Regions from separate parts of the Rhizobium sp. NXC14 genome, predicted to be linked through region 3. Evidence: riboswitches for the same ligand, from Rfam matches in the RefSeq annotation. Region 3 holds a riboswitch; each other region holds the start of a gene.
What was found. A riboswitch is a leader RNA that binds a small molecule or an ion and turns the genes downstream of it on or off. The one in region 3 is predicted to bind cobalamin.

Region 1 (9,928 bases), 1.2 Mb from region 3:
GCACCCTTCCCATCAAGCCGCTTCCGGCAAGGAAATCCTTGATCGCAGCGGCAGCGAGCATGGATCCGGCGCCCAGCATATTATGGCCGCAGCCGTGACCATTGCCCCCGTCGACCAAGGGCCGCTGCTCGGCAATACCGGCCTCCTGGCTCAATCCCGGCAGCGCATCGAACTCGCCAAGGATTGCGATGACCGGGCCACCCTCGCCCGCCTCTCCCATAACCGCCGTCGGCAACCCGGCAATGCCGCGCTCGACACGAAAGCCCTCTCTTTCCAGCATGCGGGCGTGCTCTTCGGCAGATTGATGTTCGAGGTAATTGGTCTCGGGAATATCCCAGATGCGGTCACTCAACTCGAAGAACGCCGCGCGCTTTCTCTCGACGATTTCCCAGACCGCATCGGAGTTCTGCATGGATTTACAACCCGCCTCATATAATGGTAATCAAATTGGCGCCAATTTTATGCTCCAATTAAATCGGGCACGCAAGTCATGAGCTGGAATATTTTTCGACGCTGTCAATCGGCCTCGTTGTTGGCCGGGGGAGAGCTATGATAGTCATCGCCGAAATCGGGCTGGGGAGAATTGCATGAATTCGCTGGAAAGCGGAGCGACGGCGCAAGCACAAGAGCCGCAAACCTCCGATGTGACCGAACTCATTCTCCAGGATATCCTTGCCGGCCGTCTCCCGCCCGGAACCTGGCTGAAGCAGATCGATCTCGAAAGGCGGTATAACTGTACGCGACCCGAGGTCCGCAGAGCTCTCGACAGATTGGTGCAGAAGCGACTGGTGGAGCATGTCCCCAATCGTGGTTACCACGTCCATGAGCAAGACGGGCGCCGTGCCCGGGAGGTCAGCGACATTCGCGTCATCCTCGAAGTCGCCGTCAGCGACCGCATCGTCGCGAATGCGAGCGAGGCAGATATTGCGAAGTTGCGGGTTCTGGCTTCACGCTTCGACGATCTGGTGCTGAACGGCACCACGCTCGAACTTTACGAAGCCAATCTCGCCTTCCACCGCCATCTGCTTGCTCTCGCAGGCAACCAGGAACTCGTGGAGCTGATCACGGAAATTCGCCAGCGGACATCCTCCGCGCCGGTGTCGCAGTGGCGAACGCGCGCCCGCATCGAGCAATCCGGCCGCGAACATCAGCAGATGGTCGATGCGATAGAGCGACGCGATACCGATGGTCTGATGGAGCTGACGCGCAGGCACATTCTTCAAGCCTGATCGGCCTCGATGGCGCCGTTAGCTGATGCTGAAACTTGGACATAACCGGAAATGGCTGAAGGGTGCATTTATGCCATCTCTGGCGGCGGCCTTGCGCCCTGATGCAATGGCGCCCCGTGGAGTTTTGACGCCGTGCCATCCCAGGCATCCGCAGCCAGTGGATATCCCCATATCACGCGCCCCGTATCGACAGCCGTCCTCCATCCGCAAGCTCATCCGCGCGTTCGTTGCCTGATATGCCGGAATGGCCCTTGCACCAGGCAATGGTTACGAGGGCGTTCCGGGATAGCTGAAGATCGACCGCTTTCCAGAGTTCCGCATTAGCGATCGCCCGGCTGCGGGCGTTCCCATTCGGATTGTTTTTCTTCCAGCCGTTATTCTTCCAAATGTGCCGCCTGTCGTTGCAGCCTTTGACGGCATAGATCGAATCCGACCAGATGGTCGCGGCTTCGCCCGTTGCTTCGCTATTGATCCACATGACTGCCTGCAAGACGGCGGTCAATTCCATCGAATTATTGGCGGAATCACGCACACCGCCGAAGCTGGACGCGATTTCCACAGAATCGCGATAGGCGACAAAGGCCCAGCCTCCGTGCCCGGAACCGGGGTCATAACAACCATCCACGAAGACGTGGAGACCGTGTTGGGCTGTCGGGGCCGTCGTTATGGGGGAGCTTAGCTCCTTGCAAATGCCTGCCATTTTCGCCTTCGCTGCGCCCCCCGCACTGACCTGCGCGATTTGCGACGGCCATCCGAAGCCGACATTGGAATTGCACGTCCCCTCGTGTCAACCATTGACGACGCTGACACCGAAAGCGCCTACTGCCGATGGGAACTGCGAGGGGCAGCGCCATGGGCAATCCGTCCTGCAGGCCGGCCCCGCCCATGTTACGCCACTGAGCCATGCCCGGTATCGGTTTGCTTTCTGCGGGACGTCCCATGAGCTTCTCATACCAGATGAGCGCCTCGTCGAAGTTCTACTTACCTAACGGAAGATTACCCACATCTTCTGGCTAAAATCTCGAAAATGCGCTAGGAATTCATCCAAGCTTATTAAGAGAAACACGTTAAGAGACAAGGTACGGCGGATGGACGCCACCTTTGACCGATCGACACTTTCTCATTCCCGGACGACGCCGTGAAACGCCGAAATCTGTCTCTTGCTCTTATGCTTGCGCTGGCATCACCGGCCGCCGCACAGACCAGCGCTATTTGCAACGACTTGCGCGGTCGCCTTGCCGACCTGCCACGATCGATCGGTAGCAATAACGGGCCGGAAGCGCGCCAATATGCAAATGCCATGGCCGAGCAGAACCTCGAGCTGCGCAAGGTCCGCAACGATCTGCGCAATAACGGATGCACTTCCGGCAGCATGGTCGTGATTGGCAGTGACAACGCCGATTTTTGCGCCGAACTCTCTGACGCCGAAGCCCGGATGATCGACAATATCCGTTATCTCCAGGAGCGCCGCGACGAGCTGCGCAACCAGGGCGACGGCACTGACGACGCGCGCCGAGAATTGACGGCGGCACTCGAACGCAACGGCTGCAACAGCGACAATTTCTATGCCCCGACCGAGCGTAGCGCAGACGACCCCGCCCCGAGTGTCGAGGAACAGGCGATGCGCACCGATACCTTCATTCCGCTCGGCGGCGGTGAAGAGACCGATCTGCGTTACGGCCTGCCGAGGGCCGAAATGTTTTCACCGATCAGCACCATCTGCGTGCGCAGCTGCGACGGTGGCTTCTTCCCGATCAGCTCAAATACCACTTCGGTGGATTTCGGCCGCGATGCCCAGACCTGCGCCAAGATGTGCCCCGGCATTGAAACCGAGCTCTTCTATCGCGACGTGACCAGCACCGACTCCTCGAACATGATCTCGGTCGCAACGGGCGCGCCCTATAGCGCCATGAAGAACGCTTTTGTCTACAAGAACCGCGCGCCTGGCGAGAAAAATTCCTGCGCCTGCAATCTCACCGCCTATTACGAGGAGATGCGCGGCAAGCAGGCCCTGAGCGAACCGCCGGAGCAGGGCTCGATAACGACGGTCCGCACTAAACCGCCGACGAAAGATACAGCGGCAGCATCAGCCCCGCCGCAGCCATCCGTTGCCGAACGTCCCTACGACCCCACGCAGAACAAGGTTCGTCAGGTCGGCCCGCAATTCCTTGCGGGCGACCAGGGCTCGATCGACCTTGCCAATCCGGCGACGCCGGGGCCGCAACCACAGCAGCAGTAATTGCTACGGATCGTTGCGTCCCCATCCGTCGTGGAAAACGAGTTCCTCGAGCGGCAGCCGCTGCCGCCAACCTTTGACCGAAAGTTCCGGTTCGTCATAAAGACGGTCGACAAAGCCGGCGCAGAGCCAGGCGACCACCTCGATATGCTCCGGTATGCCGAGAATTGTTTTCAGGTCGCCTTCGCGAAAGATGCTGACCCAGCCGATGCCGACCCCTTCGGCGCGGGCGGCAAGCCAGAGATTCTGAATGGCGCAAACGGTCGAATAGGAATCCATCCGCGGATTGTGCGTCCGCCCCAGCACGACGCTGCCGCCGCGGGTGGGATCGCATGTCACGCATATGCCGAGCGGCGCCTCGACGATGCCTTCCAGCTTCAGGGAGCGATAGGTCTGCCGGCGTTCGCCCTCGAACATCAGTGCCGCCTCCTCATTCGCATTCGCAAAGGCATCCCTTACGCGTGCTCGCACGGCTTCGCTTTTCACCAGGACGAAATTCCACGGCTGCATGAAGCCGACCGAGGGCGCATGATGGGCGGCAGTCAAGAGCCGTGCCACGACATCGTCGGGCAAGGGATCGGGCAGGAACTGGCTGCGCACGTCACGCCGCGTCATGATCGCGTGATACACGGCTTCGCGCTCGGCCGGCGAAAAACCGGACACCGCCGAAAGGGCATCCGCATCAAAGGGTCGCATCGTCAAATCCCCAACAACGCAACCGCCCGCCGTCCGCGCGGGTTGGGTCTATCGCGCCAGGCCGGTCTTCTGACTTGGCTTCATCCATCTGCCGCAGCCTTCCCGGCAAAGCCAGTGGCGTGATGAAGCGGCAGACGTCGGCCTTACAGCGTTGGGCACGTTCCGGCCTTGCACCGGATTCCCGATTCTCCCGCCTCGAGGGCGGGCACCTGACGGCGGATCTATTTCAGGAAATCGGAACGGAGGCAAGCGTCGGCACGTCAGCCTCAAAGAGGCGAACCCGTGATTTCGCCTCGCAGATTTTGCGTGACAATGAGCGGCCGCGACGCTACATACGCGCAATGTCGACGACTTCAGCCTACGCCTCCTCGCGATTTTATTCGTACCGCTGCTTCCAGCGGATGCGGGTCTGTGCGTAACTGAATTCAACGCGACGACAACCCGAACAGCCGCTAGTCTACCTGGCGGCTTTTCTGTTCCGCACGGTATGACCAAACAGGAGCCATGCCGTGCCCGACACCATCGATGATCTGCGTATTCTCGAGATCACCCCGCTGACCAGACCCGCCGATATCATCGCTGAAATTCCCCGAACCGCTTCAGTCAGCGAGACGGTGACCAGCAACCGCAATGCCATCCACCAGATTCTCAAGGGTGAAGACGACCGCCTGATCGTCGTCATCGGCCCCTGCTCCATCCACGATCCCGTTGCTGCACGCGAATATGCCGCGCGGCTGGCCGAGCAGCGACAGCGCTTCTCCAGTGATCTGGAAATCGTCATGCGCGTCTATTTCGAAAAGCCCCGCACCACAGTCGGCTGGAAGGGCTTGATGAACGACCCGCATCTCGATGGCAGCTACCGTATCGAGGAAGGGCTGAGAATTGCCAGGCGCCTGCTGCTCGACGTCAACGCGATGGGCCTTCCGGCGGGTGTCGAATTCCTCGAGACGATCACACCGCAATACATTGCCGATCTCGTCAGCTGGGGTGCGATCGGCGCCCGCACGACCGAGAGCCAGATCCATCGCCAGCTCGCCTCCGGCCTCTCCTGCCCGATCGGCTTCAAGAACGGCACCGACGGCGGCGCTCGCGTCGCGATCGACGCGATCCTGGCCGCTTCGCAGCCGCACCACTTCCCGGCCGTCACCAAGGACGGACAGGCGGCAATCGCTTCGACGAAGGGGAATGAAGACTGCCACATCATTCTGCGAGGCGGCAAGCGGCCGAATTATGAGGCGGCCGATGTCGGAGCCGTCACAGCGGAATGCCTGAAAGTCGGGGTCACCCCGCGCATCCTTATCGACGCCAGCCATGCCAACAGCGGCAAAGATCCGATGAACCAGCCACGGGTTGTCAAGGACGTCGCCGGACAGATCTCCGCGGGCAATCACCACATCAAGGGCATGATGATCGAAAGCAACCTCGTTGCCGGCCGCCAGGATCTCGTTCCCGGCAAGCCGCTGGTCTACGGCCAGTCCATCACCGATGGCTGCATTGACTGGGATATGTCGGTGAGTGTGCTGGAAGATCTGGCGGACGCCGCTCGCAGGCGGCGCCGAGCGGCAGCGGCTTAAGCCGCCGGAAAATACCTGACATAAGCAAACTCGTCACCATCAGGAGACCAGCAGGGCACGTTGATCGTGCCCTGCCCGCCGAAAAGCTCGAACAGCGTCTTCAGGTTGCCGCCGTCCATATCCATCAGCCGCAGCCGCACGTCGAGATCGCGCGGATGGTCGAAGACCGAAGGATCGTAGGACAGGATCAGCACCTTGTCGTTTTTGGGCGATGGATGGGGAAACCAGTTCCCCTGATTGTCCGACGTCACCTGTTCGAGGCCTGTGCCATCCGGATGGATGCGCCAGATCTGCATCAGCCCGGTGCGGCTGGAATTGAAATAGATCCATTGGCCGTCGGCGGAATAATCCGGCCCGTCGTTGCGGCCTTCGCCATGCGTCAGCCGCGTCTCGACGCCGCCGTCGACTGAGATCGTACAAATGTCGAAAAGATCGTCGCGAATGCCGCAATAGGCGAGCTGGCGGCCATCCGGTGACCAGCCATGCCAATAGGACGGCTGGTTTTGCGTGATGAGCCGCGGCGTGCCGCCTTCGACCGGCAGGATGTAGATCGTCGACTTGCCGAATTCCGTCTTGTCCGAGATGACGATCTCAGTGCCATCAGGCGAAATGCCGTGATCATTGTTGCAATTGACGGCAAAGCCCGTATCGACCTTCACCACCTCGCCGCCATCGAGCGGCAGCCGGAAGAGCAGCCCGTCGCCGTTCAGCAGGAGATAGGAGCCATCGGCTGAGAAATTCGGCGCTTCCACCAGCCTGTCCGTCTGCCAGACCTCGCGAGCCCTGCCCGTCCCGACATTGTAGATCTCGACCGAGCTGCGCATGTTGCCCCCCTGATATGTCGCTTGCGTCAGCGATCCCGATTGCGTCAGCGATCACGATCACGTCAGCGATCCCGGAACCGGTTGGTGATCGGGTAGCGTCGGTCGCGGCCGAAGTTCTTCTTCGTGATCTTAACGCCCGGCGCCGATTGCCGGCGCTTATATTCGGCAAGATAGAGCAGGTGCTCGACGCGGTGGACGGTGGCGACGTCATGGCCGCGCGCGACGATCTCCTCGACCGCCATTTCCTTCTCCACCAGGCATTCGAGAATATCGTCGAGGACGGGATAGGGCGGCAGCGAATCCTGGTCCTTCTGGTCCGGGCGAAGCTCGGCTGAGGGTGCCTTGTCGATGATATTCTGCGGGATCACCTCGCCCGACGGCCCGAGCGCAGTCGGCGGCACATTCTCGTTGCGCCAGCGCGCCAGCGCATAGACCTGCATCTTGTAAAGATCCTTGATCGGATTGAAGCCGCCATTCATGTCGCCATAGAGCGTGGCGTAACCGACCGACATTTCCGACTTGTTGCCCGTCGTCACCACCATCGCGCCGAACTTGTTGGAAATCGCCATCAGGATGACGCCGCGCGCGCGGCTCTGCAAATTCTCCTCGGTGATTCCGCTCTCAGTTCCCTCGAAGAGGTTGGACAGCGCGCTGCTGAAGCCGGTTACTGGCTGCTCGATCGGTACGATGTCATAGCGGCAGCCGAGCGCCTTGGCACAGTCGGCTGCATCCTTCAGTGAATCTTCCGAGGTGTAACGATAGGGCAGCATCACCGTTCGCACCCGCTCCTCTCCGAGAGCATCGACCGCGATCGCTGTGCAGATCGCCGAATCGATGCCGCCGGAAAGGCCGAGAACGACGGTTTTGAAACCGTTTTTGTTGACGTAGTCGCGGAAGCCGAGCAGGCAGGCGCGATAATCGGCCTCCTCGCCCTCGGGAATACGCGCCATCGGCCCTTCGGCGCAGCGCCAGCCGGCTTCCCCACGTTTCCACGTCGTCACAGCAAGTGCCGTCTCGAACTGGCTCATCTGGAAGGCGAGCGATTTGTCGGCATTGAAGGCGAAGCTCGCCCCGTCGAACACGAGCTCGTCCTGCCCTCCGAGCTGGGCGGCATAGATCAGCGGCAGGCCGGTCTCGATCACCTGCTTCAGTACCACCTGGTGACGGATATCGACCTTGCCGCGATAATAGGGAGACCCGTTCGGGGACAGCAGGATCTCCGCCCCGCTTTCGGCCAGCGTCTCGCAAACGCCGAGATCACCCCAGATATCTTCGCAGATCGGAATGCCGAGCCGCACGCCGCGGAAATTCACCGGCCCCGGCATGGCCCCCTGCACGAAGACCCGCTTCTCGTCGAACTCGCCGTAATTCGGCAGATCGACCTTGTCGCGCACCGCGACGACCTTGCCGCCGTCAAGCACGGCGACGGAATTATAGCGTCCGGTCTGGTCCTGCCGGGGAAAACCGATGATGACGCCCGGCCCGCCATCGGCGGTATCGGCCGCAAGGCTTTCCACCGCCTTCCAGCAGGCACGGATGAAGGCCGGCTTCAGCACCAGATCTTCCGGCGGGTAGCCGGAGATGAAAAGCTCGGTCAACACGAGAAGATGCGCGCCCTCTCGGCCTGCATCAGCGCGTGCTTCACGTGCTTTGGCAAGATTGCCGGCGACATCGCCGACCGTGGGATTGAGCTGGCCGATAGCGATGCGGAAGATATCGGAGAGAGCGTTTTCCTGTGTCATGTCATTTGTTTAGCCTGCGGCTCCCGTTACCGCAACACGTTCGCGACCAAAGCGTTGCACCGAGCTCACGAATTTTTTGTGAACAGGCCTGCTGGAGGCTTACGGCACCGATGCATTGCAATTTACCGACGGAGCGGAATACTGACGCATGAAAGCGGCAGCATCGATAACGGTCATTGGAAACAGGCCATGAATAACTTTTCGAACTTCGTGCACCATCATTTCGACAAACCGGCCGACGAACTGGGCGACACGGAAAAGCGCGTGCTGGCGAAAGCGCACGAGCGCAAGATCATCTCGACCGACGTCAACGCCGCCTTTTCTGCCGAGGCCTCTTTTGGAGAACGTATCGCCGACAGCATCGCCCGTGTCGGCGGCTCATGGTCGTTCATCCTCGGCTTCCTGGCCTTCCTCGTCGTCTGGACGGCGATCAACACCATCGTTTTGGCGAGTGGCGCTTTCGATCCCTACCCCTTCGTCTTCCTGAACCTGATCCTTTCGATGCTCGCCGCCATCCAAGCGCCGATCATCATGATGTCGCAGAACCGTCAGGCCGAGCGCGACCGCTTCGAGGCAGCCAAGGATTACGAAGTCAATCTCAAGGCCGAACTCGAAGTGCTCTCCTTGCACCAGAAGATCGATATGCGCGTCCTGACCGAACTGACGGCGCTGCGCGAAGACGTCGCTCGTCTCAGCGCCGCGCTCGCGACCAAGACCTGAGGCGGGGCACTCTCAAATCAACGCGGCGGATACCTGTCATATTGCGGCAGACCATCCGTTATCTCGTAGAAATCACCCTTGTCAGTGCAATAAATGTGATGGCTGAAGGCAAGGCCGCTCGGTTCGTCGAAAGCTCCGGCCAGGACGGAAACCTCCGGCGATTCATCCCCCTGCCAAAACAGCGCCGAGCCACAATTGCCGCAGAAGCCGCGTTGCGCCTCGCCGCTCGAACGATACCAGCGGACCGCCTGGTCGTCTTCCACCGAAAGCGCCGCACGCGGCACGTTGACCGCAGCATAATAAAGTCCCGTCTGACGGCGGCATTGCGAACAGTGGCAACCGACAACAGGCCCGGGCTTTGCCCGAATTGAAAATCGCACGGCGCCGCAAAGACAGCCCCCTAGATGTTGTTCGCTCATGATAGCTCTCTCCTCGGTCCTGGAGAAACTTGCGGCCACGAGACCTCGTCGTCAAATCCATTCCCCTGAACAAGCAATCAGAAATCTTGAAGCGTTCACGATTGGCCGGCGGTCGCCGAATGTTGCCCGTTGACCACACCCGCCGACCTCCTCTCGTCATCGCGTTGAACCGGACGCTGATCTCGGTGATACTGATGGCTCAATTTATTCAACCCGCCGGGAGACTGACATGAGAGCGACCCTGTCCAGACAGAAAGGAAACATCGCCCACAAGGACATTCTGCTTCATGCACACGCAATTCTCTCGCGCGAGGAAAAGCTCGCGACGCCATAACCCCTTCCTGAACTCCTTCCGCGACGATTTGAACGCCGCTGAACGTGAGCGGCGCTGGTCGCGTATGCGCAAGTTCATCTCCTATTACCGCCCGCATCTGCCTTTGCTGCTGGCGGATCTGCTTTGCGCCGTCCTCGTCGCCGGCACCGCCGTG
Region 2 (9,928 bases), 360 kb from region 3:
CTGATCGGTGAGGCGATCGCCGGCGAGACCTTCGCGGTGACGCACAGCGAGGCGGAATGGCGCAAGCTGCTGACGCCGGATCAGTATGCCGTCCTGCGCCAGGCGGGGACGGAGTCTCCCTTCACCAGCGTCTTGCTGCACGAGGAGCGGAACGGCAAGTTCGCCTGCGCCGGCTGCGACCAGAATCTGTTTTCCTCGGCGACCAAATTCGACAGCGGCACCGGCTGGCCGAGCTTCTGGGCGCCTCTTAAAGACGCCGTCGGCACGGAGCGCGACACCAGCTTAGGCATGACGCGGACCGCTGTGCATTGCAGCCGTTGCGGCGGCTATCTCGGTCATGTCTTTGATGACGGCCCGAAACCGGCCGGGCTTCGCTACTGCATGAACGGTCTTGCCTTGACGTTTCATCCGGCCTCGGCCTGATCGGGGAACAGCTGTTGTCCCGATTCTGTTCTAGCGCCGCAACCAAGCCTCGATGCCGCGCGCGGCTGCCCTGCCGGTCGCAAGGCAGGCGGTAAGGAGATAGCCGCCGGTCGGCGCCTCCCAGTCGAGCATCTCACCGGCGACGAAGGTGCCCGGCAGCGCCTTCAGCATGAAGTCTTCGTCGATGCTGGTCCAGCGGATGCCACCTGCAGAGGAGATCGCCTCGGCAATCGGCTTTGTATCCAGAACCGGCACCGGCAGAGCCTTGATCACGCCGGCGAGACGTTCGGGATCGGCTCGGTCGCGGTCCGGCGCGAGTTCGCGCAGCAATGCCGCCTTGACGCCTTCAAGCCCGGCACCCTTGCGCAGGCGGTTTGAAAAGCTCGACTTGGCGTCCTGCCGCGTCAGATCGCGCGCCAGCCTTTCGATCGTCCGGCCTGGGGCGAGGTCGAGCGTCAGGGCAGCGCTGCCGTGGTGCAGCAGCCGGTCGCGGAGGCTGGCCGCATGGGCGTAGACCAAGCTGCCTTCGATGCCGCTGCCGGTGATGACGAACTCGCCGGGAAAGGTGCCGGCTTCGGATGTGGCGGTGACCGACTTGACGGGCTCGCCGGCGAAACGCGCGCTGAAGCCGGCGCTCCAGTCGACGACGAAGCCACAATTGGCGGGCCGGAAAGCAGCGATCTCGACGCCCCTCTCGGCCAACCAGGGCAGCCAGGCGGCATCCGAGCCAAGGCGCGGCCAACTTGCGCCGCCAAGCGCCAGCAGGGCGGCGTCGCAATGGACGATGCTACGCCCTTCCGGCGTTTCGAAAACGCAACCGTCTTCGACAAGGCCGGTCCAGCGATGGCGGGTGCGCAACGCAACACCCCGCTCTTCAAGCCGCTTGAGCCAGGCACGCAGCAAAGGAGAAGCCTTCATCACCTTGGGGAAAACCCGGCCGGACGAGCCGACGAAAGTTTCTGTCCCGAGCCCTGCGGCCCAATCCCTGATATCACCGGGAGTAAAGGCGTCGAGAGCGGGACGCAGACGGGCTGAAGCCGTTCCGAAGCGCGTAACGAAACGGGCATAATCCTCGGAATGGGTGATGTTGAGGCCCGACTTGCCGGCCAGCAGGAACTTGCGGGCGAAGGTCGGCATCGCGTCGTAGATCGCCACAGCATGGCCGGAGAGCGAAAGCAGATCGGCAGCCGCAAGACCCGTGGGGCCGCCACCGATGATCGCAATCCGTTTCTGGCTCATGATGTCTTCGCCCGATTCCTTCCGGCGCAGTTTTGGCGCGGTCGCCGCTCACCTGCAAGGGTGCAGTTTCGTCAATGGTGAGAATGCGTGCATTGACCATGGTCGGCGAGAATCTCGATGACGCGGCACTGGTCGACGCGGCCGTGGCCGCAGCCCTCCACCATCATTTCCAGCTCGGCCTTCAAAGCCATCAGGCTGCGGATGCGCTGCTCAACCTCAACGAGGCGAGCCTTAGCGATGGCGTCGGCCGAGGCGCAGGACTGGTTCGGATCATCCTGCAGCGTGAGCAGCGTGCGGATTGCCTCGATCTCGAAACCGAGCTCGCGCGCGTGGCGGATGAAAGCGAGGCGGCTGATGTCGGCAGGTTCGAAGGATCGCTGGTTGCCTTCGCTGCGGCTCGGGGCCGCAAGCAGGCCGATGCTCTCGTAATAGCGCACCGTCGGCACCTTGACGCCGCTCCGGCGGGCCGCCTCGCCAATTGTGATCTTTTTCATGATTTTTCTCTTGCACCTCTAGTCGCTAGAGGATGTAGGAGGGATGCTTCTGTTTGACAAGGAAGCGGATATGACTGAGACGAGCGAGACACGATACAAGGTCGGCGGCATGGATTGCGCCGCCTGCGCGAGCAAAATCGATATCGCAGTCAGGCGCATAGCAGGCGTTGCCGATGTCTCAGTCTCGGTGGTGACAGGCACCATGACCATCCGGCATGACGGCAGCAGCGATCTCAAGGCGGTCGAGAAGAAGGTGACGGGCCTTGGTTATTCCGTTTCGCCCTTGACCGGAAATACGACGCCTGGGCATGAAGACCGCCGGCACCATCATCACGATCATGCCGCTCATGGCCATGGAGATCACGACCATGCCGGGCATGATCACGACCATGCCCATGACGAGAAGGAAATCGAAGGCTCGCATGGGCACGACGATGCACCGATGACCGGTCCCTGGTGGCGGAGCAGGAAGGGCCGGCTGACCATTTTTTCGGGTGCGGCGCTCGTTGCCGCCTATGCCGTCGGCCATCTGGTGCCGGCGGTCGCGTCCTACGCCTTCATCGTCGCCATGCTGGTCGGTCTGGCTCCGATCGCGCGGCGCGCTGTCATGGCGGCATTCTCCGGCACGCCGTTCTCGATCGAGATGCTGATGACGATCGCCGCCGTCGGCGCTGTTATCATCAATGCCGGCGAGGAAGCGGCAACGGTCGTATTCCTGTTTCTCGTCGGCGAGTTGCTCGAAGGCGTGGCGGCGGGCAAGGCGCGTGAAAGCATACAGTCGCTGACGGCCCTGGTGCCGAAGACTGCGCTGCTCGAAGACAATGGGCAGATGCGGGAGGTGCCGGCTGAAAGCCTTGCCGTCGGCACGGTTATCATGGTTCGCCCCGGCGATCGCATCTCTGCCGACGGCGTCATCGTATCAGGCGAGAGCGCGATCGACGAGGCTCCGGTGACGGGCGAGAGCACGCCGGCGAGCAAGGGCGTCGACGCCGTGGTCTATGCCGGTACGGTCAATGGCGATGCGGTGCTGAGGGTTCGCGTCACGGCGGCTGCTGCCGACAATACAATCGCCCGCGTCGTCAAGCTGGTGGAAGAAGCGCAGGAATCGAAGGCGCCGACGGAGCGCTTCATCGAGCGGTTTTCGCGCTACTACACGCCGGGTGTGGTCGTCATTGCCGCGCTGGTCGCGGTCGTTCCGCCGCTGTTCTTCGGCGGCGCGTGGAGTGAGTGGATCTACAAGGGTCTTGCCATCCTGCTGATCGGCTGCCCTTGCGCCCTCGTCATCTCGACGCCGGCGGCGATCGCGGCTTCGCTGTCGGCGGGCGCGAGGCGCGGGCTGCTGATGAAGGGCGGTGCGGTCCTGGAGACGCTCGGCAAGGTGACGATGGTCGCCTTCGACAAGACGGGCACGCTGACGGAAGGCAAGCCTCGGGTGACCGACATCCTTTCCTTTGGATTGGGTGAGGCGCAGCTCATGTCGCGCGCGGCGGTGCTCGAGCAGGGCTCCAGCCATCCCCTGGCACAGGCGATTCTCCACCGCGCCAAGGCGGACAGCGTGCCCGTGCCACCCGCCTTCGAGCTGGAAGCGCTGCCGGGCAAGGGTGTCACCGGCAAAATCGGCGGCGAGGCAGTTGATCTCTTGTCGCCGCCCGCCGCCCGCGAGCGTGGGGCGCTCAACGCGGAGCAGGAGGCGCGTATTGCGAAGCTCAACGACGAGGGCAAGAGTGTGTCGGTGCTGCTCGTCAATGGCGTTGCGGCTGGTCTGATCGCAATGCGCGACGAGCCGCGTGAGGACGCCGGGGCCGGGCTCTCGGCGCTCAAATCGGCCGGGGTCAAGGCGATGATGCTGACCGGCGACAACAAGCGGACGGCGGCAGCCGTCGCCGGCATGCTCGGCATCGACTGGCGGGGCGAGATGATGCCCGAGGACAAGCAGCGGGTCGTCGGCGAATTGAAGCGCAAGGGCTTCATAGTCGCCAAGGTCGGCGACGGCATCAACGACGCGCCGGCGCTCGCCGCCGCCGACATCGGTATCGCCATGGGCGGCGGCACCGATGTGGCGCTGGAGACGGCCGATGCCGCCGTGCTGCACGGGCGCGTTGGCGACGTGGCGCGAATGATCGCGCTTTCGCAGCGGACGATGCGCAATATCCTCGAGAATATCACCATTGCACTCGGGCTGAAGGCTGTCTTCCTGGTGACCACGATCATCGGGATCACCGGGCTCTGGCCGGCGATTCTCGCCGATACCGGAGCCACCGTGCTGGTTACGATCAACGCGCTCAGGCTGCTCCGCGTAGAGGAATAAATCCTTTCCTCTTCGGAGCGCCGATTAGGGCCGATCCGGAATCGAAAACCGCAGAGCCGGCTACAGGCCGGCTCTCGTCGTTCAGGCCTTCTCCACAGTTCGTTTTGTTTAAGCCTTCATTATCCATGTTTTTCACAGGAACGCAGTAATTTCAAACCTGCCGTAACGCAACGCACAAACCATCCGTTGACGTGAATTTCGATTCGCGTACTATATCTAGTGTTCAAGGTTCCTTCGATTCGTGAGGATCGTGGGCTAAGACGGGAATACGGTGCGTCTCGCCATGAGGGTGGGGCAAGGCCGGAGCTGCCCCCGCAACTGTGAGCGGAGAGCAACTGTCCGATTTCGGGTCACTGGGGCATGATACCTCGGGAAGGCTGGGCAGGTGCTTCGACCCGTGAGCCAGGAGACCTGCCTTGAATGAAACGTCCACCGGCGGGGTGTCCGGAAGGTCGCGTGCATGCAGCGGAATGATCCGCGCCTGTTGCGCTGCCCCGAACGACCGCATGAGCACTTCGGGGTTTGAAGTCATGTCGAGAGCATCAAGGCCGGCGCCCGCGCACATCCTGCGAGGGACCAAGTCAGGCGTTTAAAGCGCCAACCTTGCCAGATCACTATCAAGCATTTCCCCGGACGCCGCATGGCGCCCGATCCCAGTCCTGCGTCCTGAATTCATTGACTTCACGAGGAACATGATGAGCGTTACCGTTTACAGCAAGCCGGCCTGTGTCCAATGCACGGCCACTTACCGCGCCCTCGATCGCCTGGGCGTGGATTATGAGATCGTCGATATTTCCGAGGATGCCGAAGCGCTCGATCGCGTGCGTGGCATGGGCTACATGCAGGTTCCGGTCGTCGTTGCCGGCGAGCAGCATTGGGCGGGCTTCCGCCCCGACATGATCAGCGCGCTCTCCTGACCGGAGAAAAGCGGTGGGGCTGATCGTCTATTATTCCAGCCGATCCGGGAACACCCATCGTTTCGTCGAGAAGCTGGGATTGCGCGCGGCGCGCATCCCCCTCGGCGCTGAGGCCATCCACATTCGCGAACCCTATGTGCTGATCTCGCCTACTTATTGCGGAAACGGCGGTAAAGGGGCCGTGCCCAAGCAGGTGATCCGCTTCCTCAACGAGGCGGAAAACCGCTCCAACATCCGCGGCGTGATTGCTGCGGGCAACAGCAATTTCGGCGAGACCTATGGAATCGCCGGCGATGTCATCTCGAAGAAGTGCCAGGTGCCGTACCTCTACAGGTTCGAGCTCCTGGGAACTGCCGAGGATATCGCCAATGTCAAAGACGGGATGGGACGATTTTGGACACGGGAACAAATCTGACGCGGGACGCGGGCGCAAAACCGCTGAAAGCGGCCGAAACACTCGACTATCATGCACTGAACGCGATGCTCAACCTCTACGACGACGAGGGAAAGATCCAGCTCAACAAGGATCGCATGGCGGCCAAGCAATATTTCCTGCAGCATGTGAACCAGAACACCGTGTTCTTTCACAATCTTCGGGAAAAGCTCGATTACCTCGTCACGGAGGGCTATTACGAGCAGGAGGTTCTCGACCAGTATTCCTTCAATTTCGTCCGCGACCTGTTCGATCAGGCCTATGCCAGGAAATTCCGGTTTCCTACCTTCCTCGGGGCTTTCAAATATTACACCAGCTATACGCTGAAGACCTTCGACGGAAAGCGCTATCTCGAGCGCTACGAAGACCGCATCTGCATGGTGGCGCTGGCTTTGGCGCGCGGCGATGAGGCCCTTGCTCGCGACATAGTCGACGAGATCATTTCCGGCCGCTTCCAGCCGGCAACGCCCACCTTCCTCAATGCCGGCAAGAAGCAGCGCGGCGAACTCGTTTCCTGTTTCCTGCTGCGCGTCGAGGACAACATGGAATCGATCGGCCGGTCGATCAATTCGGCGCTGCAGTTGTCGAAACGCGGCGGCGGCGTGGCCCTGTCGCTGACCAATATCCGCGAGGCGGGCGCGCCGATCAAGCAGATCGAAAACCAGTCCTCCGGCATCATCCCCGTCATGAAGCTCCTGGAAGACAGCTTCTCCTATGCCAATCAGCTCGGTGCGCGGCAGGGGGCGGGTGCGGTTTATCTGAACGCCCATCATCCCGATATCATGCGCTTTCTCGACACCAAGCGTGAAAACGCCGATGAGAAAATCCGCATCAAGACGCTGTCGCTCGGCGTTGTCGTGCCCGACATCACCTTCGAACTCGCCAAGAACAATGAGGACATGTACCTGTTCTCGCCCTACGACGTGGAACGGGTCTACGGCGTGCCTTTCACCGAGATTTCGGTGACGGAGAAGTACCGGGAAATGGTGGCGGACGCCCGCATCTCGAAGAAGAAGATCAAGGCGCGCGAATTCTTCCAGGTCATCGCCGAAATCCAGTTCGAAAGCGGCTACCCTTACATCATGTTCGAGGACACGGTGAACCGCTCGAACCCGATTGCCGGGCGCATCTCCATGAGCAACCTCTGCTCGGAGATCCTGCAGGTGAGCGAGGCGAGCGACTATTATGACGATCTTTCCTACAAGCATCTCGGCAAGGATATTTCCTGCAATCTCGGTTCGCTGAACATTGCTGCGGCGATGGATTCGACCGACTTCGGCAAGACGATCGAGACCTCGATCCGGGCGCTGACAGCGGTGTCCGATATGAGCCATATCTCCTCGGTTCCTTCGATCGAGAAAGGCAATGACGAGAGCCATGCGATCGGCCTCGGGCAGATGAACCTGCACGGATACCTCGCCCGCGAACGCATCTTCTATGGCTCTGAGGAAGGCGTCGATTTCACCAACATCTATTTCTATGCGGTGACCTATCACGCGCTGCGTGCCTCCAATCGTCTGGCGGTCGAGCGTGGTGTGAGCTTCAAGGGGTTCGAGAATTCGAAATACGCTTTAGGCGACTATTTCGACAAATATACCGAGCAGGAATGGAAGCCGGTGACCGAAAAGGTGCAGGCGTTGTTCGACAAATCGGGCATCCATATTCCGACACAGCAAGACTGGGTGGCGCTGAAAAAGGCGGTGATGGCCTCAGGCCTCTATAACCAGAACCTGCAGGCGGTGCCGCCGACGGGCTCGATCTCCTATATCAACCACTCGACTTCCTCGATCCATCCGATCGTCTCGAAGATCGAGATCCGCAAGGAAGGAAAGATCGGCCGCGTCTATTATCCGGCGCCGTTCATGACCAATGACAATCTCGACTACTATCAGGACGCCTACGAGATCGGGCCGGAGAAGATCATCGACACCTATGCGGCAGCGACCCAGCATGTCGACCAAGGCCTGTCGCTGACCCTGTTCTTCCGTGATACGGCGACGACGCGCGACATCAATAGGGCGCAGATTTACGCCTGGAAGAAGGGCATCAAGACGATCTACTACATCCGCCTTCGCCAGATGGCGCTGTCGGGGACCGAAGTGCAGGGCTGCGTGTCTTGTACGCTGTGATTTGATTTCGGCCGCGTGCCTTTGAGCAAATGGCCCACTCATCCGCCTGCCGGCACCGGCCGGGGTCGAGCCACGGGTCTCGACCCGTCCTTCGGACCCCCGATGGGGAGAAGACATTTGCGGCGGACGCCACGTCCCCTCTCCCCTCGGGGAGAGGGGAGGGTGAGGGGGCTCCGAGCGCCATCAAATATTGGAAGGACAAATCATCATGAACATCGCCGTAACGCCAATCAGCCGCGTGCGCGCCATCAACTGGAATCGCATCGAGGACGACAAGGATCTCGAGGTCTGGAATCGCCTCACCGGCAATTTCTGGCTGCCGGAAAAGGTGCCGCTGTCGAACGACATCCCTTCCTGGGCGACGCTGACGGCGGCCGAGCAGCAGCTGACCATTCGGGTCTTCACCGGATTGACGCTGCTCGACACGATTCAGAACGGAGTCGGCTCCATCAGGTTGATGGAGGATGCGGCGACGCCGCATGAGGAGGCAGTGCTTTCCAACATCTCCTTCATGGAAGCGGTGCATGCCCGTTCCTATTCCTCGATCTTCTCTACGCTGTGCTCGACGCCTGATGTCGATGATGCCTATCGCTGGTCCGAGGAGAATGAATTTCTTCAGCGCAAATCAGCGCTGGTCATGGAGCAATATGCCTCCGGCGACCCTTTGAAGAAGAAGGTCGCCAGCGTCTTCCTGGAAAGTTTTCTGTTCTATTCCGGCTTCTATCTGCCGATGTACTGGTCGAGCCGCGCCAAACTCACCAACACGGCCGATATGATCCGGCTCATCATCCGGGACGAGGCGGTGCACGGCTATTATATTGGTTACAAATTTCAGCGCGGGCTGGAACGGCTTTCCGAAGAGCGCCGTCAGGAGATCAAAGATTTCGCCTTCGACCTGCTGCTCGACCTCTACGATAACGAGGCGAGATATACCGAAGCGCTCTATGACGGAGTCGGACTGAGCGAGGACGTCAAGAAGTTCCTCCACTACAATGCCAACAAGGCGCTGATGAACCTCGGCTACGAAGCACTGTTTCCGGCCGAAGCCTGCAAGGTCAATCCGGCGATCTTGTCGGCGCTGTCGCCGAATGCCGACGAGAACCACGACTTCTTCTCCGGCTCGGGGTCCTCCTATGTCATCGGCAAGGCCGTGGCCACCGAAGACGAGGACTGGGATTTCTGAGACTTAATTGCAGTCTCCCCTTATCATTTGCTTCGCCATCGACCACATTCACGGAAAATGAATTCGGTGTTCGTCGGTGATGCGGCGTAGTGGGGTTTCGATGTCCTCTTTTTTGAACAAGGCCGGGGCTGCCGTTGAAACGGATGACGGCGCCTGGCCGATCCGCCGGAGGCGGATCCTCGACTGGCTGGTGAACGAGACGCGCGGCGAGCGCTTCATCGACAACATCCTGGTGGCAATGTGCGAGAAGCTTTTGGCAGCGGGGGTGCCGGTGGCGCGCGCGACGCTGCATTTCAGGACGAACCATCCGCAATGGATCGGCGCCCGCATCCTTTGGAAAGAGGGCATGGCGGAAGCGAAAATCGACACATTCGCCTATGGTGTCGAAACCACGCCGGAATTCTTGAAGAGCCCGGTTAACGCGATCCATCAGGGTGCGGAGGAGTTTCGCAAACAGTTGGAAGGTGCAGCCGAAGACGACGAAGATAGTCTCTTTCAGGAACTGCGCGACGACGGCCTCACGGAATACATCGCCTGGCCGATCGAGCATACTTTCGGAAAACGTCACGTCGTGACATTTTCCACATCTCGGCCGGGTGGTTTTACGGGCGAGCATACCGATTTCCTGCGCGATCTCCTGCCGGCGCTGACCCTGGTCAGCGAGATCAGGCTGAAGAACATCATGGCACGCACGCTGCTGCAGACCTATGTGGGACCGCACGCGAGCGAGCATATCCTGTCAGGTGTCACGACCCGCGGCAGCGGCGCGACCGTCGGCGCGGCCATCATGATCTGCGATCTG
Region 3 (9,928 bases):
CACCTCGGTGACGAGGCCGACATATTCGAAGGCGCCGAGCGTGTCGTAGGCGAGCTTGCGATAGAGCGTGGCGCTGGTCGCCATGCCGATATGGTGCAACAGGATGGTGTAACCATCGGGATTGGCGCTCGCCACCCGGCCGGCGCCGAGCGTGCCGCCGGCGCCGCCGACATTTTCAACGACGATCTGCTGGCCGAGATCCTTCGACATGGATTCCGCCACAAGGCGCGCAACCGTGTCGGTGGGGCCGCCCGCCGCAAAGGGGACGACCATGGTGATGGTGCGTTCGGGGTAGGTCTGCGCCGAAGCGACGCCGGCGAGAAGAGAGACCGCGGCAGCCGCGGTCAGGCCGAGCACGGCCTTCAGGATTTTCATCGTTTCCTCCCTGATGAAACAGCAACCCCGCCGACACATCCTCCGCGCCGGGGATGACCTATTTGCCGCCGAGAGAAATCGCGCCGCAATCATTACCGTCGCTTCCGCAAGATGATTCTGCGGCAGTGCAATGCAGCATGGGTCGATTTGGAAACAAACGGCATAGGCGATGGGTGGATTTCCACCCAACGCGCAACGTTCCAGGGCTGGAGCACCATTGTCCCGGAGAATGCACGACGCAAACCAGGATCAGCTTTCGGTCGTCAGCATCCGCTTGTCGAGGCCGTATTTCTGCATCTTTTCGTAAAGGGTCTTGCGGGAGATGCCGAGGGATTCATAAACAGGCCTGAGGCTGCCCCCATGCGCCACCAGCGCGCTGGCGATAATCCCTCGCTCGAATTCGGCGACCCGCTCTGCAAGTCCGATTGCCTCCTCGGTATGCCGTCCGCCATTGTCGAGACCCAGGACCAGACGGTCGGCGGCATTCCTCAGTTCCCGCACATTGCCGGGCCAGTCGCGCTGGGCGATGTCGGAGATCACCTCCGGCGGCACGGCCACCTCGTCGCGGCCGTAGCGGGCGGCCGCTTCGCGCAACAGTTGCAGGAAAAGCAGCGGAATGTCCGCCCGCCGCTGCGACAGCGACGGCACATGCAGCGTCGCGACGTTCAGTCGGTAAAACAGATCGGCGCGAAAGCGGCCAGCGGCTACCTCCGCCTCTAGGTCTACTTTGCTCGTCGCGATGAAGCGCACGTCGAGCGGCACGACCTCGTTCGATCCGAGCCTGGAGATCACCCGCTCCTGCAGCACCCGCAAGAACTTCGCCTGCAGATCGAAGGGCATGGAGCCGATCTCGTCGAGCAGGATGGTGCCGCCGCGCCCATGTTCGAACTTCCCGTAACGCGGCCTGACCGCGCCCGGGAAGGCGCCAGGCTCGTGGCCGAAGAGCTCGCTCTCGATCAGGTTCGCCGGCAGCGCGGCGCAGTTGATCGCAATGAACGGCCGGCTCGCCCGGGCGCTGATATCGTGAAGTGCGCGGGCCACGACCTCCTTGCCCGCCCCGGTATCACCGACGATCAGCGTATCGGCATCGCTGGCGCCGATCGCGCGGATGCGATAGCGCAGATCCACCATCACCTGCGTGCGCCCCGGCAGCCGCGCCTCGATGTCGTCGCGTTTGCCGGCAACCGCCTTCAGCAGTCGGTTTTCGAGCACCAGCCCGCGCCGCTCCATCGCTCGGCGAATGACGCCGGCGAGCATTTCAGGCGTGAACGGCTTCTCGATGAAATCATAGGCGCCTTCGCGCATCGCCTTGACCGCGAGCTGTACATCGCCGTGGCCGGTGACGAGGATCACGGGCACCTCCTGATCGATCTCACGGATCTTCTGCATCAAAGTCATTCCATCAATGCCGGGCATTCGGATATCGCTGACGACGACGCCGGGAAAACTGTAGCCAATCAGTTCCAGCACATGTTCGCCGCTCGAAAAGGTCTCGACGCTGAAGCCGGAGAGTTCCAGCGCCTGCGCCGTCGAGCGGCGCAATTCTTCCTCGTCGTCGACGAGCAGGATCTTCGCATCATTCATTCCGCCGCCTCCGGAATCAGCCCTGCCGCCGATTGCAGCTCGATGCGGAACACCGCGCCCCCTTCGGAATGATTGGCAGCCGTCAGGCTGCCGCCGAAATCCTTAACGATGTTGTAGGAGATCGAAAGCCCCAAGCCGAGCCCCTTGCCGACACCCTTGGTCGTGAAGAAGGGATCGAAGATGCGCTCGGCGATGGCCGCCGACACGCCCGGTCCGTGATCGCGCACCGTCAGCACCACCTTGCCGGCCTCCTCGAAAGCCGAAACCTCAATGCGCCTGTCATCCAACCCCTCCACCGCATCGGCCGCGTTGGAGATCACATTCACCAGCACCTGCTGCAGCCGCACCGAGCCGGCGCGCACCACCGGCGGGTGCGTTCCGAGATCGAGCCGGAGCTCGGCGTCCGCCGCCTTCAGCCGCCAGGCGATGATCTCGAGTGTATCGCGCATCGCCTCGTCGAGTGAAACGGGCCCGAGCTTCTCGTTCGGCTTGCGGGCAAAATTGCGCAGGTGCCGGCTGATTGCGGCCATGCGGTCGATCAACCCGCCGATCCGCCTTATATTGTCGCGCGCCTCCTCCGTCCGGCCTCGATCGATCAGCACCGAGGCACTGTCCGTGTAGGTCTTGGCGGCGGCGAGCGGCTGATTGAATTCATGCGAAAGGGCAGCCGACATCTGCCCGAGCCCAGCGAGTTTGCCCGCCTGGATGAGATCGGCCTGGGTCTGGCGAAGCTGCTGCTCGGTCAGCCGCCGCTCGGCGATCTCCTCCTCGATGCGGCTGTTGACGCGGGCAAGATCCGCCGTGCGCTCCTCCACCCGCCGCTCGAGCTCACCCCGCGCTTCGGCCTGCATCTGCATGCGCTCGGCAAGTCGCGCCCGCCGCTGGCGAATGACCGCGACAGCAAGGCCGGCGATGCAAAGGATGAGAAAGACGGCGACAAGCGCGGTGCGCGCCTGAGCGCGGATGGAGCTTGTCTCCATCAGCACATTCACCGTCCAGTCCTCGGCCGGCATGTAATGCGACAGCACCAGATACTCGCTTGCGCCCCGATCACTCGCAAGCGTCATCAGATCATGCGGCTCGAAGCGATGGCGCGTCACCGGCAGCGCCGTCAGCTTCGCATTGGCGTATCGCCGCGACGCCTCGGTGCGGGCAATACGATCGGCGGTCAGCGGCAGGATCGCGCCATAGAGCCATTCCGGGCTGCCGGACATGAAGATGATGCCCTCGGGATCGGAGACGAAGATCTTGTATTCGCCACCGCTCCAGGAGGATTCGATCATGTCGATATCGACCTTGAAGACGATGACGCCGCGAATGTCCGCACCGACCCTGATCGGAGCCGAAAAATAATATCCTCGCTTTAGCGATGTGGTGCCAAGTGCGTAAAACCGCGCCTGCCGGCCTTCGATCGCCTCCTGGAAATAGGGCCGGTAATTGAAATTCTGGCCGACGAAGCTCCCCGGTCCATCGTAATTGCTCGCCGCGATCGTCTCCCCGTCCGGCTTCACCACATAGATGTCGGAGGATTTTAAAAGCCCGTTGATCTCCTTGAGATAGAGATTGGCCGCATCACGCAGCGCCATATCGTTGGGCGCGCTCACCAGTTCCTTGATATCGTCGTGATCGGCGATCAGCGCCGGCAGCGCCTCGTAGCGGTTGAGGTGGCCGCTGAGCGCCGAGACGGCAAGGCGCAGCGCCGTTCCCGCCTGAGCGGAAGCCTCCTGCATATAGGCGCGCGTCGCAATCGCGCTTCCATAGGTGAAGAAGGCGAAGATCACAAACGGCACCACCAGCAGCGCCGCGATGGCACGATATTTCGAAGACAGATCCGGCTCCTCCCTTTCTGCCTTCACTCCCCAGCAAGGCATGCCCGACGGCTCAGTTTAATGAGGCAAGCGAGGATTTCCAAGGGCTCACCGGAACTTGACACTCGGCAGGGACGGATGTCCTATTGCTGCACCGCAAGGAAACCCATTCATGAGCGACGACCAAACGCCCGCCGACAGCAAACTCACCAACTCCAAGCGCCGCTGGGCGTCAGAGGGCAAGTTCCTGACCGGGCGCATCAGCAGGCCCGAGACCGAGCGCCTGCCGCCCGGCCAGCACCTCGTCAAGAATTGGCCGGTGCTCGATCTCGGCCAGCAGCCGGTCATCTCAACCGAGAGCTGGCGGCTTGAAGTGCGTGGTCTGGTCGAAACGCCTCTCACCCTCACCTGGGCCGATTTCCAGGCGATGGAGCAGAGCACTGGGGTGAGCGACATCCACTGCGTCACCACCTGGTCGCGCTACGACAACACATGGAAGGGCGTATCGACGCGCGATCTGCTCGATCGCGCCATGCCGAAACCGGAAGCAGCCTACGTGATGCTGACGAGCTATGACGGCTACACCACCAATCTGCCGCTCGCCGATTTCGCCGCCGAGGATGCGATCCTGGCGACCTCCTGGGAAGGCCTGCCGCTGACACCGGAGCACGGCGGCCCAATGCGCCTCGTCGTGCCGCATCTTTATTTCTGGAAAAGCGCCAAATGGCTGCGCCGCATCGAGTTGCTCGCCGCCGACGAGGCCGGCTTCTGGGAAAAGAACGGCTACCATATGTATGGCGATCCGTGGCGCGAGCAGCGCTATTCCGACGACTGAGCCTTCGGCCGCAGGAAACGGCGAAGCGTCAGGATGGCAAGCCCCAACATGGCGGCCAACGCCGTCAGAGACGCCATGCTGGCAGGATGCAGCGGCACCTTGCTCCAGCTCGGCTTGACGATATTGGCGGTATTGAATGCCTCGCCGCTGAACTGGCAGGTAATAAAGGCAAGCCCGCGACCCGCCATCTCGGCGTCGATGGCCGAGATGATTTCGCCCGCCGCGGTTGCCTCCCGCGGCATCTCACGCATCGCCAGCAGCACGGCTTTCGTCGCCGCGAGATAGGCATGGGCGCATTCGTTGAACGGGCTCTCCTCGTCCGTCACGCTGCCGGGCATCCGACCCCAGAGGCAATAGGAATACTGGATTTCGGCGTAGTTCAGGACACGCCGGAACGATTCGTTCGTATCGGCAGCCCGTGACGCCAGCATGCTGATGCTGCTGCGATACTCCGAAATGATCGCCATCTCGCCGTGGGAAATTGCCGGAATATCGAGCCCGGTATCGGAGCCGCCAGAGCTGCTCCCATGGCCGAAAGCATTTCCGATAAACATTGGCAACAGGCTCGCGATGAGACCGAGAAAGGCAAACCTTCCGATATGCCGCATCACCGGAACGCCGGCCGCAGTCCACTCTTGGCGGCAAGACCCCTTTCTGCCAGCGCTCCGAAAACCAGACCGAGCGTTGCCCAAAGGATCGCATGCATGCCGAGCGAGGTGGTGCGGAACCGCCAGAGTACCATCGCCGAGAAATTCTCGGGCACCTCGTTGATCGGCGGCAACAGATAAAGCACGAAGCCGATGAAGACGAGATAGGCGATGCCGGCGATGATCGCGCCGTTCCAGAGACCGAAGCGCTCGCCAAGGCGGCGCGACAGCGCGATCGCGGCAACCAGCGAGGCGAGCGAAACGACAATCATCAGGAAGAACAGCTCGGTCCTGACGCCGATCGTTTCGGGATTGCCGACCGCCGGGGGGGTGGCCGGATATTTGATTCCGGGAACAAGCACCACTGCCACGAAGGCGGCAATGGCGATGACGGCCGAGGTGCCGCGCGCCGAGAGGCTGCTGAAGCGGCCATGTACGAAGGCGAAGGCGAGCGAAAAGAGCCCACCGACGGCGATACTGTAGGCCATGACGCCGGTGAAAAGGCCGAGACCAGCCTGCGTGGCCCGGCTGACGATTTCAGGTTCGGCAGCTTCGCCCGCCGCCTCAGCGCTCGCCTCCTCGAAGGCGATTGCCGCATCAACCAGCGGCTCGCCGAAGATATGGGCGAAAGCGAAAACGAGGATGCCAGCAATCAGGCCCGCGAGCATGCCGCGAAGCAGAAGCCTTCCAACCATGTCAGTATTCCCCCTAAGCATGTCGCGCAAAAGTGTGCAGCGGTTTTGCGACAACGACATGTGTAAACAAAGACCTAAAGCGCGAGAAGCGAATCTGAAAGATCGCGATGCGCTTTAGTGGCAGGGAAAGCCGAGCAGATGGCGGCCGTCATGCACGAATTCGTGCACATACATGCCGTTGAACAGCGCCATCGCGCCTTCCTCGGTGCCGACGAAATAAAGAACGATGAGCATCAGCAGGCCGCCGAAAACCGCCCAGGGCAGGATTTCCCCTACAGGGATTGGCGCCGGTGCCGCAACGGGCGCGAAAGTGGTGTCAGACATGTATCCCTCCGGAATGACGCGTTCAGTCGAAAGAGTGTTGTGCGGCAGGGTCTGACTTCCAGCGTAAAGAACTTCGACACGCTGGTCACAGTGGCGCGACCGCGCCGGATTTCCACCGGCTTCCAAACCCGCAACAGCACGGTTATATCTGGACGCCGAAGAGACTGTCAACGAAACTTCGAGACGCCGTCGAAGGGTCGTCCCCACCATATTGCGATGATCGGAACAACCGTGAATACCCGCCTCACCTGGATCTGTCACGGCGCCACGGCGGCAAGCCGCAAGGCCCTGTTCCCGCTGGATGAGCCGCTGGAAGACAAGGCCGCTGAAGAAGCCGGCCGGATGACCGCCCTGCCTCAGGCCGACCGGATCGTCACTAGCCCGGCTTTGCGTGCCCGCCAGACCGCTACAGCCCTCGGTCTCGACGCTCAAATAGAACAGCGGCTTGCCGACTGCGACAATGGCCGCTGGGCCGGCAGGCCGATTGCGGCAATCGGCACCGAAGAGCCGGAGAACCTCATGGCTTGGATGAGCGATCCGGAAGCCGCCCCACATGGCGGCGACAGTTTTCTCGGTCTGCGGACGCGCGTCGCCGGCTGGATGGATGAACAATCCACGCTCGGCGGTCATGTGATAGCCGTCACCCACGCACCGATTATAAGAACAGCGATTGCGCATGTGCTTCAGGCTCCCCTCCCCTCCTTCTGGCTCGTCGACGTCGAGCCGCTGGTGGTCGTTCGGATGACCAGCAATGGACAGCGCTGGTCGCTGCGCCTCTAGAGAATTAGACATCCCTCATACTATCCAGCCTTACGCAAGCAAATCGCGTCATCTCTATTGAACCGGGTCTGACCGGGACTACTTCCTTGTCCCAAGGAGACGGAAGCTATGGCATATGATTGGAGTGGGGAGCGTACGCGGCGCCTGCGCTTGATGAGGGTCGTGACGTTCACCTTAGTTATGGTCGGTCTGGTCGTCAGCGTTCCGCTGCTGATCGTCACCGCCTGAAGAGCGAGACAGGGCGAGCGATGCGACAGCACGCTCGCCCTCGTTCTTTCGTGAGGCTCCCCTCGTCTTGAATCCGGACAATCTCTAGTCTTCGAAGCAGCACCAGCGAAACGCCGTAGCGCAGCCGACGTCCCGACAGCACCGCAACGGACGGGCTGCCACCTTCAACAATTCGCCTTATGGTTTCAACGAACATTTCAGATTTTCCTGATAGTCCGGCAGAGGGTGGAGATGGAGAATGCGATAATGCCTGCGTTTTTCCGAAGCAGGGCCGGAAGGCAATGCGTGTCGGTTGTGGTTTTCGGAGTAACCCTCTGGATCCTCGGCACGGTGCTGCACTTCGACGACCGCCTCGTCTCCTTCATGACCGGTTTCGGCGAGTACGGGGCGGATAAGCTCGTTCTGGCTCTCGGCATCGCTGGCGCGATGAGCTTCATCTATTCGGTGCTTCGCATCGCCGACCTGCGCAAGGAAATGGAGCTGCGCGCCACCGAACAGGCAAAGGCCGATTGGACGGCAACCCACGACCATCTGACCAAGCTGCCGAACCGCTACGCCTTCGAGCGCAAAATCCTCTCACGGCCGGTCGGAAGCGACGAGGGCAAGATCGAGGAATGGGACGACAACGTCACGATCTTCTCCGTCGACCTCGACGGCTTCAAAAAAGTCAACGATCTCGTCGGCCACAAGGGCGGCGACGTGTTGCTGGTCGAAGTTGCCAGACGCATCTGCGCGCTTGGCAACGCGGATTGCGTTTACCGCTTCGGCGGTGACGAATTCATCATCGTCGCCTTTTCCCTGACGGCAGAGCGCGAGGAGCGTTTCGCCAAGTTGCTGATCCAGGCAGTCACCCGGCCGATCCATATCGATGGCTTTGCCGTCGAAGTCGGCGCCAGCGTCGGCTACGATCGCTGGCTTGAGGGCAGCGAGCCGCTGGAAGACGCCGCCCACCGTGCGGATCTCGCCATGTATGAGGCCAAATCACGCGGCCCCAACCATTATCTCGTCTTCGAAGCTTCGATGCAGGACAAGGTAACGGAACGTGCCTCTCTGGAAAGCAGGCTGCGCGCGGCAATCGCCGACAAGGCGATCATGCCTTTCTATCAACCTTTGATTGATTTGAAAACCGGCCGGCTTTGCGGTTTCGAAGCCCTCGCGCGCTGGGTCGGCGAGGATGGTATCAATATTCCGCCGCCTGTTTTCATCGACATTGCCGAGGAAACCGGGATGATCACCGCCCTGTTCGAGGATCTCCTTGCGCAGGCCTGCGGCGATGCGCTCACTTGGCCAGCGCATGTCACGTTGTCCTTCAATGTGTCGCCGGTGCAGATGGAAGACAGGCTGCTGGCCTCCCGCATCCTCAAGGTCCTTTCAGCAAGCCGGCTGCCGCCGCAACGCCTGGAGATTGAGATCACCGAAAACGCGCTGATCCAGGATCCCGCTATCGCCGCCATCATTCTCGAAGAGCTGCATGCGGCCGGCATCCAGATCGCTCTCGACGATTTCGGTACGGGCTATTCGAGCCTTGCCCAGCTCGCCCGCTACCGCTTCGACAAGATCAAGATCGACAAGAGCTTCATCGCCACCTATCGCGACGACGAACGCCAGGAAAAAATCGTCCGCGCCATGCTTGGCCTCAGCAGAAGCCTCAACATCAAGACGACTGCGGAAGGTGTCGAGGAGCATGGCCAGCTTGCCTTCCTGCTGCAGCTCGGCTGCGACATCGGCCAAGGCTATCTTTTCGGTAAGGCGATGCCCGCCGCCGAGGCGAGCATCTTCATCCGCGATCGCAACGCCAATCTGGCGTCAACCGCCTGACCCTCGCGTAATTCGACAAAACTGTCCCAAGGCTGCCACGCACCGTCAGCATGTGGCGCTCGGGCGGCCATGCCTTTCCGGCGGGAGTTTCGGCGCTAAGTTCGGTCATCGTGACGACTGTGCGGAGTCTCTGAAGACATGTCATCCACCGACCTCCTCCTGACATTCAACGCCGGCTCATCGACGGTGAAGGTCGGCGTCTTCTCGATTGATGGTGCCGAGGCACGACACCTAGGAAAGGGCGTCATCGATCTCCGCGCCGAGCCGCTCTCGCTTGTCCTGACCAAGGGATCGCAGACATTCGATATGTCCCTGAAGGCGGAGGTGACGGACGATCTGCACGGGGTCATCGACGAGACCTTCACGCGTCTCGCCGATCACTTCGATATGGCAGCGGCGGCCGTAGCCGGCCACCGCGTCGTCCATGGGGGCGAGCGCTTCACGAGCGCCGTCGCGCTTGATGACGTCGCCACCGATGGGATCGAAGCGCTGATCCCGCTCGCTCCCCTGCACCAACCGCAAGCGCTGCGCTTCATCCGCGCGCTCCGTCACCTGAAGCCGCATCTTGTCCAGACAGCCTCCTTCGACACGGCCTTCCATGCTACGCAGGACGATCTCGTGCGCCGCCTCGCCATACCCCGTTCCCTGCATGAGGAGGGCATCAAGCGTTACGGCTTCCACGGGCTTTCTTATAAGTTCATCGCCAGTGAACTCGCTCGCAAGGCACCGCATACGGTCAGGGCTGTGGTCGCCCATCTTGGCAGCGGCGCCAGCCTCTGTGCGATGGAAGACGGCATCAGCCGCGATTGCAGCATGGGGTTTTCGACCCTCGAC

Region 1: linked by a shared signal. The riboswitch ahead of bluB (5,6-dimethylbenzimidazole synthase) and the one ahead of NXC14_RS18065 (CbtB domain-containing protein) in region 3 are both predicted to bind cobalamin.
Region 2: linked by a shared signal. The riboswitch ahead of nrdH (glutaredoxin-like protein NrdH) and the one ahead of NXC14_RS18065 (CbtB domain-containing protein) in region 3 are both predicted to bind cobalamin.

The regions. Positions count from the first base shown of each region.
Region 1 is NZ_CP021030.1:2,492,395-2,502,322, forward strand. It holds gene NXC14_RS12300 (M20 family metallopeptidase) at 1-412, opposite strand, end outside; gene NXC14_RS12305 (GntR family transcriptional regulator) at 588-1,229, shown strand; gene NXC14_RS12310 (ribonuclease H) at 1,402-1,929, opposite strand; gene NXC14_RS12315 (DUF2865 domain-containing protein) at 2,368-3,468, shown strand; gene bluB (5,6-dimethylbenzimidazole synthase) at 3,472-4,161, opposite strand; cobalamin riboswitch at 4,203-4,389, opposite strand; gene NXC14_RS12325 (3-deoxy-7-phosphoheptulonate synthase) at 4,671-5,735, shown strand; gene NXC14_RS12330 (TolB family protein) at 5,732-6,559, opposite strand; gene NXC14_RS12335 (NAD+ synthase) at 6,622-8,301, opposite strand; gene NXC14_RS12340 (DUF1003 domain-containing protein) at 8,491-9,021, shown strand; gene NXC14_RS12345 (GFA family protein) at 9,039-9,440, opposite strand; gene NXC14_RS12355 (ABC transporter ATP-binding protein) at 9,728-9,928, shown strand, end outside.
Region 2 is NZ_CP021030.1:4,044,598-4,054,525, reverse strand. It holds gene msrB (peptide-methionine (R)-S-oxide reductase MsrB) at 1-423, shown strand, start outside; gene NXC14_RS19780 (TIGR03862 family flavoprotein) at 454-1,662, opposite strand; gene NXC14_RS19775 (helix-turn-helix domain-containing protein) at 1,734-2,156, opposite strand; gene NXC14_RS19770 (heavy metal translocating P-type ATPase) at 2,227-4,464, shown strand; cobalamin riboswitch at 4,674-4,898, shown strand; gene nrdH (glutaredoxin-like protein NrdH) at 5,160-5,381, shown strand; gene nrdI (class Ib ribonucleoside-diphosphate reductase assembly flavoprotein NrdI) at 5,395-5,796, shown strand; gene nrdE (class 1b ribonucleoside-diphosphate reductase subunit alpha) at 5,775-7,943, shown strand; gene nrdF (class 1b ribonucleoside-diphosphate reductase subunit beta) at 8,152-9,126, shown strand; gene NXC14_RS19745 (adenylate/guanylate cyclase domain-containing protein) at 9,227-9,928, shown strand, end outside.
Region 3 is NZ_CP021030.1:3,683,304-3,693,231, forward strand. It holds gene NXC14_RS18035 (tripartite tricarboxylate transporter substrate-binding protein) at 1-375, opposite strand, end outside; gene NXC14_RS18040 (sigma-54 dependent transcriptional regulator) at 625-1,959, opposite strand; gene NXC14_RS18045 (sensor histidine kinase) at 1,956-3,830, opposite strand; gene NXC14_RS18050 (sulfite oxidase-like oxidoreductase) at 3,940-4,602, shown strand; gene NXC14_RS18055 (hypothetical protein) at 4,587-5,156, opposite strand; gene NXC14_RS18060 (CbtA family protein) at 5,210-5,944, opposite strand; gene NXC14_RS18065 (CbtB domain-containing protein) at 6,059-6,268, opposite strand; cobalamin riboswitch at 6,294-6,443, opposite strand; gene NXC14_RS18070 (histidine phosphatase family protein) at 6,500-7,048, shown strand; gene NXC14_RS18075 (bifunctional diguanylate cyclase/phosphodiesterase) at 7,523-9,094, shown strand; gene NXC14_RS18080 (acetate/propionate family kinase) at 9,233-9,928, shown strand, end outside.